DNA from 3 places in the Thioalkalivibrio sp. ALE30 genome. Region 2 is predicted to be linked to each of the others. Evidence: predicted binding sites of a transcription regulator. Region 2 holds the regulator's gene; each other region holds the start of a gene.

Region 1 (3,270 bases), on a different contig from region 2:
GCGCCCGCGCCACGAAACGCAGGGGGAATCCCCGGTAGCGGGTTTCAGTATACGGTGTCGCAGGCGGGACACGACACTGGGCCCTTGTCGGCCATGTGACGCCGCCCCGGCCTTGCCGGGCGGCAACCCCGTTCCCCCCGGCGGTCATTCGACCTGTTGATCCTCGCGCCCGGTCTGGTCGAGCACCGCGTTGGCCAGTTCGTCGGGGTTGAATTTCGAGAGAAACGCATCGGCCCCGGCGCGCTTGACCATGTCGGTATTGAACTCGCCGCTCAACGAGGAATGCAGCAGCACCTTCAGATCTTTCAGGGCGGGATTGTCCCGGATCCGCGCCGTCAGCGTATAGCCGTCCATGCGTGGCATCTCGATGTCCGAGATCACCAGCTCGATCTGGTCGCGAACCGGGCCCTCCCCGGCCTTCTGCTCCAGGAAGTCGAGCGCCTCCTGACCATCCTTGAAAACCTCGTATTCGAACCCGAGACCGCGAATCGCCCCCTCGATCTGCTTGCGCGCCACGACCGAGTCGTCAACGATCACGACCTTGCGCCCCCCCGCTGGCGTGGCGTCCGCTCGGATGGACTCGGAGACCTCGGTCGGCAGAGGATTGACGATCGAAAGCACCCGTTCCACGTCGATGATCTCGACCAGCTTGTTGTCGATCTCGGTGACCGCGACCAGGAAGGACTCGCGCCCCGTACCACGCGGAGGGGACTTCACATCCTGCCAGTTCACATTCACGATCCGGTCCACGGCCGACACCCAGAAGCCCTGCACCGAACGGTTGAACTCGGTGACCACCACCTTCTGGTCGCCGCTGTCGCTGGCACCGGCCGCGCTGCGCAGGCCCATGGCGCGCGCCAGATCGATAATCGGCACCGTGCCGCCCCGCAGCGTAGCCACACCGCGCACCACACTCATCGACCCCGGGATCTGGCGCAGCGGCGGCGACGGGATCACCTCGCGCACCTTGAACACGTTGATTCCGAAGGTCTGTGATCCACCCAGGTGGAACAGCAGCAGTTCCATCCGGTTCTGACCCACCAGCTGCGTTCGCTGGTTCACATCGTCAATGAATTGACTCATGGTGCTGCTCTCCTTGTCCCGCGCCCATCTGCCGCGAGCCGCTCCCGGGAGGTCAGTGTGCACCGCGCACCCCCGGGCTGTCATTTGCAATCGCCTGTATGCGCCTTCTGGCGCCGCTTCCCAGGGATAACGGCATTGAACGCCGGGCCTTGAGTCGGGCACCGCCCGGACAACTGGCATCAAACCTGCATAGCTTCGGGTCCGCGAACGGACGCGGCAGACCCGGGGTATTCCCTCGGGCGGCGAGGACCGGCATATGCATCCACATACAACCTGTACATCACGCTGCATCCCCATGGGGCTCATGGCTCTCGTGGCGTGGTTCGCGCTCTCCGTGCCGGCCCACGCCGAGATCCACCCCGTTGCGGAGATCCGCGCGGCCGCGGAACAGTTTCTGTTGCAGGAGCTGGACGCCGAACATAGCGACAACATCAATATCGAGATCGGCCAGCTCGACAACCGGCTCCGGCTGGCCTACTGCCATGACGGACTCAACGCCCGTTTCCCGCCCGGCGGCCGCCGCGACGGCAATACCGCGATCCACCTTCAGTGTGCGGGCCCGGTCACCTGGCAGCTGTATGTCCCGGCCACGGTGGAACGTTACGCTCAGGTGCTGGTGGCCAGTCGCAACCTCCCTCGCCAGCACACGCTGACCAGCGGCGATCTGCGCTTCCAGCGCATCGAGACGTCACGCCACGCGGGCAGTTATCATGAAGACAAGTCGGCCCTCATCGGTCAGCAGACCCGGCGCAGCATTCGTCCGGGCCAGATCATCGGCACACAGCACGTCACCCAGCGCGAGATCGTCAGCCGCGGCCAGCGGGTCACGATCCTTGCCGAAAACGGCTCGATCGCCATCCGCATGCAGGGCGAGGCCCTGGAAAACGGCAGCCTCGGGGACCGCATCCGGGTCAAGAACACCTCGTCCGGGCGCGTGGTCGAGGGCGAAATCCAGCCCTCCGGGCACGTCCGGGTGACACTTTGATGCCGACTCTGTGATCGGTGTTACAAAAACCACCGCCACAGGGCTACAGTTTCAGCACACGCGGCCGTAAACACTTGCAGCACAGTTACAACGACAGGACGGCACAATGGATATCAAGGGCCTCAATACGAACAGTCTGCGCCCCGACGGCCAGAGCTCCACGGTCAAGGGCCGCGAGGACTCCAGCGGCGCGCCCAACCGGGCGCAAGGGTCGGATAGCGCCGCGACCACCGGTAACGATTCGCTTACCCTGACCGGCGCCGCCCAGGCGATGAGTTCGGCCGCCAGCGCCGGCGAGAACGCCCCGTTCGACGCGGCGCGTGTGGCCGAGCTGCGCGAGGCGATCGCCAGCGGCAACTACCCGGTGGACAACGAACAGCTGGCCGACCGCATGATCGACCTCGAGCGCCTGCTGCGCTAATCACGGACCTCACCGATGAACACCGACACGCGCCATCGCCTGCTGCGCTCCCTGGAAACCTCGATCCGGCTGGCCCACCAACTGGAAGAGGCCCTGATCCAGGAGACCCGCGCGGTCGAGGCGCGCACCCCGGAGACCCTGCAGGAGGTCGTGGCGACCAAGCAGGGGCTGCTGCAGGAACTCGAGACCGAGACCCGCCAGCAGCGCGCTATCGCCGAGGCCGCGAGCGAGTCATTCACACCCGAGGGCATGGCCCGCCTGCTCTCGCGCATGGACGACGGTGCCGTCCTCAACGATCACTGGCAGGCCCTGCGCCAGTCCATCGAGCGCTGCAACACCCTCAACCAGGGCAACGCACGCCTGATCGATCGCGATCGCCAGCGCGTGGAGCTCTCCATGCAGATCCTGCGCGGCGAAGAGGCCGGCCCGGCGGCGACCTACGACCCCTACGGGCGCACCCGCCCCAACACCCGTGGCGGACGCCGTATCACACAAGCCTGATGCAGCTTATTCGCACCGATGCTGGCATTTCGGATGCTCGACCAGTACCTTGCGTCCTCACACCCAGCTAACGTCACGGACGCATGGACGAAACCGACTACACGGTCGACAAGCCGGACCGGATCGCCGGCATTCTCAAGGACCTGGACCACAAGCTCACCCTGGTCAGCGTCCGGCTCGACGCCGACGGCCCGCTGTACACTTCGGCCCTGGTCCGGCTGGACCCCGCCGCGAAGGAACTCTTTCTCGACGAACTGAATCCGCCGCGCGCGCACCAGCA
Region 2 (3,270 bases):
ACGTGCGCGCCCGCGCCGGTCTCGGCTACCTGCCCCAGGAGGCCTCGATCTTTCGCCGCCTGAGCGTGTGGGACAACCTGCAGGCCGTGCTGGAGCTGCGCCCCGGCCTGGACCGCCACGAACGCCGGCGTATCGGCGACGCGCTGATCGAGGAGTTTCAGCTCGAGACCGTGCGCCACAGCCCCGGGATCGCGCTGTCCGGCGGCGAACGCCGGCGCGCCGAGATCGCGCGCGCCCTGGCCGGTGACCCGCAATTCATCTGCCTGGACGAGCCCTTTGCCGGGGTGGACCCGATCTCGGTGGGCGATATCCAGGATGTAATTCGCCACCTTGCAGCGCGCGGCATCGGGGTTCTGATCTCCGATCACAACGTGCGCGAAACCCTCGGGATCTGCCACAGGGCCTATATTCTGAGCGAGGGGCGCCTGCTGGCCGCCGGGACACCCGACGAGCTACTGGCCGATCCCCAGGTGCGCCGGGTCTATCTCGGCGAGAATTTCCGCCTGTGATGCCGGCACGCGCACAACCCGCGCCGGTGCACAAACCAGAGGCACGATTTAAGATCGCTCTTATGGTCACCCGCGACCCGCATAGCCAATGCTGAAACCCGGCCTGAATCTTCAGCTGGGTCAGACGCTCACCATGACCCCGCAACTGCAGCAGGCCATTCGCCTGTTGCAGCTGTCCACGCTCGAACTACAGGTGGAGATCCAGCAGGCGCTGGAGAGCAACCCCATGCTCGAACAGGTGGAGGACGAGGACGACATGGGCGGGGCCGAGCGCCTGGACGCGGAGGGCGAGGTGGTGGAAGGCGACCGCATGGAGGCCACCACCACCAGCGATGACGTGATTCCCGAGGAGCTCACCACCGACAGCCGCTGGGACGACATCTACGAACCGCCGCCCGCCCCCAAGGGCGTGGATGACCGCGACCCGCTGGAAAACACCAGCGACGACGACGGCGAGGGCCTGCAGGACCACCTGCTGTGGCAGCTGCACCTGAGCCACCTGACTCCGCGCGACCAGCGCATCGGCGCAGCCCTGATCGACGCGATCAGCCCCGACGGGTATCTCGAAGGCGACCTCGAGACGCTGGCCGAGACCATCAGCCGCGGCGAGGAAGAACCCGTCGGCGTGGACGAGGTCGAGGCAGTCCTGCACTGGATCCAGCAGTGCGACCCGCTGGGCGTGGGCGCGCGCGATCTGCGCGAATGCCTGGAGATCCAGCTGCGCGAACTGGCCCCGGACGCCCCCGCCCGCGAGGCCGCCCGGGCGATCCTGGAACACGGCATGGACAGCCTGGGCAAGCGCGATTACAAAGCCCTGCAACGCCAGTCGGGTGTGCGCGACCCGGACGAACTGGCGCGTGCCCTGGACTTGATCCGCACCCTGAACCCGCGGCCGGGCGCGCAGATCAGTGCCGCCACCTCCGAATACGTGGTGCCCGATGTCTACGTGCGCCACACCCCGGAGGGCTGGCGCGTGGAGCTGAACCCGGAGATCGCGCCACGCATCCGTATCAACGACCTCTACGCCGGCATGGTGCGCCAGGTATCGGATGCCCGCGACAGTGCCTTCATGCGCGACCAGCTGCAGGAGGCGCGCTGGTTCCTGAAGAGCCTGCACAGCCGCAACGACACCCTGCTGCGCGTCGCCGAGGCGATTGTCCATCGCCAGCAAGGCTTCCTGGAACATGGCGAGGTCGCGATGCAGCCACTGATCCTGCGCGATATCGCCGAGATCCTGGAGATGCACGAATCGACCATCTCCCGGGTGACCACCCAGAAATACATGCACACCCCGCGCGGAGTCTTCGAGTTCAAGTATTTCTTCTCCAGCCACGTCGGCACCAACGACGGTGGCGAGTGTTCCGCCACCGCCATCCGTGCCATGATTCGCGAATTGATCGACGACGAACCCGCGAACAAGCCGCTCAGCGATGCCCGGCTCGCCCAGATCCTGGCGGACCGGGGCATCAATGTGGCGCGTCGCACCGTGGCCAAGTACCGCGAGGCGATGCACATCCCTTCATCCAGCGAACGCCGGCAGATGGCCTCCATGCCCACCGGCCACAAGTAACCAAGGAGTCCCGACCATGCAGATCAACCTGACCGGCCACCATGTGGACCTCACCGACGCCCTGCGCGACTACGTCAACGAGAAGTTCGCGAAGCTGGAGCGCCACTTCGACAAGGTCATCGACGTGCACGTCGTGCTGACCCACGAGAAGACCCAGAACCAGTTCAACAAGGCCGAGGCGAATCTCCAGGTCAGCGGCAATCACATCCACGCCGAGGCCTCCCACGAGGACATGTACGCCGCCATCGACGCGCTGATCGACAAGGTCGACCGCCAGCTGATCAAGCACAAGGAAAAGGTCAAGGATCATCACCGGGCCGAGGGCGCCCAGCGCAACCGCGAGCAGGCCTCCTGACCCATGTCCATTGCCGAGCTGATCACCGCCGAGCGCATCCGCCTGGAGCCGGAATGCTCCAGTCAGAAGCGGGCCCTGGAGGCCCTGTCGGAACTCCTCGCCGGCGGCGGTGATGCCGGCGGACCGGGCAGCACCGCGATCTTCGAGGCCCTGTCCGCGCGCGAAAAGCTGGGCTCCACCGGCCTGGGCCATGGGGTTGCGATCCCCCATGGCCGCCTGGCCGATCTCGAGGCTCCGCGCGTGGCCGTCCTGCGCCTGGAGAGCGGCGTCGACTTCGACGCCATGGACCACGAGCCGGTCGATATCCTGATCGCCCTGCTGGTCCCGGAGGCCGCCACCAGCGATCACCTCGACCTGCTGGCCCAGCTGGCGCGCGGGCTTTCGCAACCGGACACCATTGCCGCCCTGCGCCGGGCCAGCGATGCCGCCAGCCTGGAACAGGAACTCGTCCGCCGCTTCCGCGAGGGCTGATCCCGTGCGCCCCGCACCCTGCCACGCCACCGGTCCCCGCCGGCCCTGCTCATGAACGAGGCACTGGGCGAAGGCGGGATTGCCCGCGACATCAACGTGGAGAGCCTGATCCAGGCCATGGGCAACCGCCTGGATCTGCGCTTCGTGCATGGCGAGCACGCCGCCCACGACCGCAAGCTCGTCGGCGAGGACGGGGATGACCTGCCACTGGCCGGCCACCTCAACCTGATCCGCCCCAACCGCATCCAGGTCATCGGGGACTTCGAGGCCCGCTACATCGCCGGCCTCAGCGACGACCAGCGCAACGACCTGATCCTGGAGATGGCCCGCACCGGCACCACCGCGGTGATCTTCGCCGAGGACAC
Region 3 (3,270 bases), on a different contig from region 2:
TGCCCAGTACCTTCTGGATCCTGCTGGGCGGGGCGTTGTTCGGCCCCTTCACCGGCGCCGCCCTCAGCCTGCTGGCAGCGACCCTGGCGGCGGTCATTGCCTTCCTGCTGGCGCGTACCTGGCTGCAGCCCTGGCTGGCCCCGCGCATGGGCCCGCGTAGCACGCGGCTGCGCGCCGATGTGGAGGCCGAGGGCTGGCGGGTCGTGGCCCTGACCCGCCTGGTGCCGGTGTTTCCGTTCGCCCCAACCAATTACGCCCTGGGGCTGGTGCGTCTGCCGCTGCCGGTCTTCGCGCTGACCACCATGCTGGCCCTGATCCCCAGCCTGTTCGCCTATGCCTGGCTGGGGCACGCCACCCGGGAGATGGCCAGTGGCGCCGACAGCGGGGTCCAGCTGGGGCTGGCCCTGCTCGCGGTGCTGGCGCTGTTGCTGTTGCTGCCCCGCCTGGTGCGCCGCATCTGGCTGGGCCAGAAGACACTGCACACCGAGGCGCCGTTGACTTCAGTATCTTCCTCAGACCCAGGCGAGCAGGACCCCGATGCCCAGGGCGAGGAACAGCAGGGCGGCGAGCGCGCGTAACAGCCGCAGGGGCAGGTGGCAGGCGAAGCGCTGGCCCAGCCACACCACCGGGGCATTCGCGAGCACCATGCCGATGGTCGAGCCGATCACGACCAGGATCAGGCTGTCGAAGGTCGCGGCCAGCGCGCCGGTGGCGACCTGGGTCTTGTCGCCCATCTCGACCAGGAAGAACAGCACCGTGGTGGTCCAGAACACGCCGTGTTTCGACGCGGCCGGCAGCTCGTCCTCGCCATCCGGGACCAGTACCCAGGCGGCCATCACGATGAACCCGATCCCCAGACCCCAGCGCAGCCAGTCCTCCGGGATGCTGGCGCCGATCCACACGCCCACCAGCGCGGCCAGGAAGTGATTGGCCAGCGTGGCCACCACGATGCCCCAGATGATGGGCCAGGTCTGCTGGTAGCGGCAGATCAGGAGCAGGGCGAGGAGCTGGGTCTTGTCGCCCATCTCGGCGATGGCGACGATGACGGTAGAGACGAGCAGGGCTTCCATGACGGTCTTCCGGGCCGGGTGGGTGGGCAAGACACGTGACATCGCACCACCCACCCGGCCACGGATCGGGGCGCCATGCCACAGGTCTCGCGGGGCCCGGTGCCGCATCGGCGGCGGGGCTGTCTGCACCACGGTCCTCCGAGCGGAGGATCGAATCTGTTGATGCAGATCCCGGTGAGGCCAGGCCACCCGGGTCGCTACTCCCCTGAAGCTGGCCGGATTCTAGTCATCCCGGTCCGCGCGGGCAAGGACGATCGCGGCTCCGGGCTGCGGCGCTGACGAGGCTTGGGTAGCATGCGCGCGATGAAACGCTTCCTTTACTGGGTCGATCGGGCCCCCCTTTGGCTGTTTGCCCTGCTGGTTGCGACCGTCGGCCTGGCCCCCTGGACCCCCGAGCCGCATGTTGCGGAGAAACTGCGCTGGCTGTTCGCCGGTGAGCTGACGCGGCTACCGGACATTCTTGACCTGGTCCTCCACGCCACACCGTGGCTGTTGATGGCCTTCAAGCTCTACCGCAACAGCGTCACGGCCCGCGGCACCCCCTGACCCGAGTGTTTCCCCGCCGCTTGTGGGAAATCGACGCCGCGATCACCGGCCGCTACCGTTTTCGCACCTTTTCAACCCCGGGAGACTCCCATGCGCTTTATTGTTGCCGTCACCGCCGGTACCGACGACCCGACCCGCGCCACGCTTGGCATGATCGCCGCGAACGTCGCCAAGCAGCAGGGCCACGACGTGACCGTCTGGCTGCAGGGCGAGGCCGTGAACATCGCCAACCGCAATGTCTACGACAAGATCGTCGGCCACAACATGCCGGCGATGAAGGACATCGTCGATTCCCTGGTCAGTGAAGGCGTCCCGTTCTGGGCCTGCGAGGCCTGCGCCAAGGGCCGCGACGTCGGCGAGCACAACTTCCTGCCGAACGCCGAGATGGCCGGCATGGGCCACTACGTCCAGGCCGTCGCCGAGTTCGACCGCTCCATGAGCTTCTGATCGGCCGGGCCGTTCCGCGGGCGGGGCGTGATGCCCCACCCGTTTTTGTTTGTACCCCCGCTGCCAGTCGATCGAACTGGCACATCGCATGCTTGTTTGTTCCGGGAGTGATTCACGGACGACGAGCATGACCCAGAACACATCCCCGAATTTTTCCCTCGAAGAGTCCATTGGCGATTTCCTGGTCGCCTCGCGCAAGTGCGAGGTGGTGAGCCTGGAGCGCCTGCTGGAGGCGGTGCAGCTGGTCGGGCGCATCCGCGCGCTGGTGCATGCCCTGCAGCGCGAGCGCGGGGCCTCCAGCCTCTGGATCGGGTCCGGCGGCCAGCGCTATACCCGCGAACTGGAGCAGTACCGGGCCGAATCGGACGCCGCCGCGGCCGCGTTCCGCGAGCACCTGGATGGCTGGCTGGCCCCGGACGCCTGCGCCCATGGCCGCAGTCGGCTGCTGGGGCGCATGGCGCTGGCGCTGCACGGCCTGTCCGGCCTGGGCAGCCTGCGCGAGGAGGTCCTGGAGCTGACCCTGAGCCCGATGGACTCGACCCGCGGCTTCAGCGAGCTGATTCGCGCCCTGATGGCTCTGGTGTTCGAGGCTGCGGATTCGGCGACCGATCCCGAGGTCTCGCGGGTCCTGGTGGCCCTGCTGAACTTCATGCAGGGCAAGGAACTGGCAGGGCAGGAGCGCGCGATCGGGGCCGCCGGGTTTGGCGCCGCGAACTTCGAGCCCGAACTGCGCCAGGCGCTGGTCCATCGGATCGATGCCCAGGAACGGGCGTTCCGCATCTTCTCCGAGTTCGCGGCACCGGCGGCCTGTGCCGCCTGGCGCGAGCTGCAGACGGCGGCCTTCGCCGCCGACATCGAGCGTCTGCGCCGCCGGGCCTGTACCGAGGTCTCCGGGCACCACGACCCCGCCCGGGCCGAGGAATGGTTTGCCTGTACCACCGCGCGCATCGACGCGATGAAGGAGATCGAGGATCTGCTGGAGATGCACCTGAACGAGTGCTGCTCGGCACGCATCACGGCGGATCGCGCGGACCTCGGCGCGGTGCGTGACCGGGTCGCGCAACTCGCCGAGTCGGAACTGCGCGACAGCGTCCCGTATGCGGTGTTCTTCGGCGCGCCGGAGGGCCTGGAGCCCGCGCAGGAGGAGGGCGATGCCGCACTCAACGTACCGATCGTCGGACACTCGGTGATGGACCTGGTGCAGCGC

What was found. The regulator sigma-54, encoded in region 2, starts transcription at its own class of promoters, with help from an activator protein. The targets are predictions, from matches to a motif close to TGGCANGNTNCNTGCTT.
Region 1: flgA (flagellar basal body P-ring formation chaperone FlgA) is a predicted target of sigma-54. The motif match lies at 1,258-1,274, and genes of this name have one in related genera.
Region 3: D107_RS0108335 (nitrate regulatory protein) is a predicted target of sigma-54. The motif match lies at 2,141-2,157, and genes of this name have one in related genera.

What each region holds. Positions count from the first base shown of each region.
Region 1 is NZ_KB898168.1:652,636-655,905, forward strand. Features, by position in the region: gene D107_RS0102975 (chemotaxis protein CheV) at 145-1,083, opposite strand; gene flgA (flagellar basal body P-ring formation chaperone FlgA) at 1,379-2,068, shown strand; gene flgM (flagellar biosynthesis anti-sigma factor FlgM) at 2,175-2,489, shown strand; gene D107_RS0102990 (flagella synthesis protein FlgN) at 2,505-2,990, shown strand; gene D107_RS0102995 (flagellar brake protein) at 3,074-3,270, shown strand, end outside.
Region 2 is NZ_KB898174.1:47,777-51,046, forward strand. Features, by position in the region: gene lptB (LPS export ABC transporter ATP-binding protein) at 1-509, shown strand, start outside; gene D107_RS0110520 (RNA polymerase factor sigma-54) at 598-2,079, shown strand; gene hpf (ribosome hibernation-promoting factor, HPF/YfiA family) at 2,096-2,434, shown strand; gene D107_RS0110530 (PTS sugar transporter subunit IIA) at 2,438-2,905, shown strand; gene hprK (HPr(Ser) kinase/phosphatase) at 2,957-3,270, shown strand, end outside.
Region 3 is NZ_KB898172.1:110,696-113,965, reverse strand. Features, by position in the region: gene D107_RS0108355 (TVP38/TMEM64 family protein) at 1-578, shown strand, start outside; gene D107_RS0108350 (TMEM165/GDT1 family protein) at 513-1,070, opposite strand; gene D107_RS0108345 (hypothetical protein) at 1,374-1,616, shown strand; gene D107_RS0108340 (DsrE family protein) at 1,707-2,063, shown strand; gene D107_RS0108335 (nitrate regulatory protein) at 2,191-3,270, shown strand, end outside.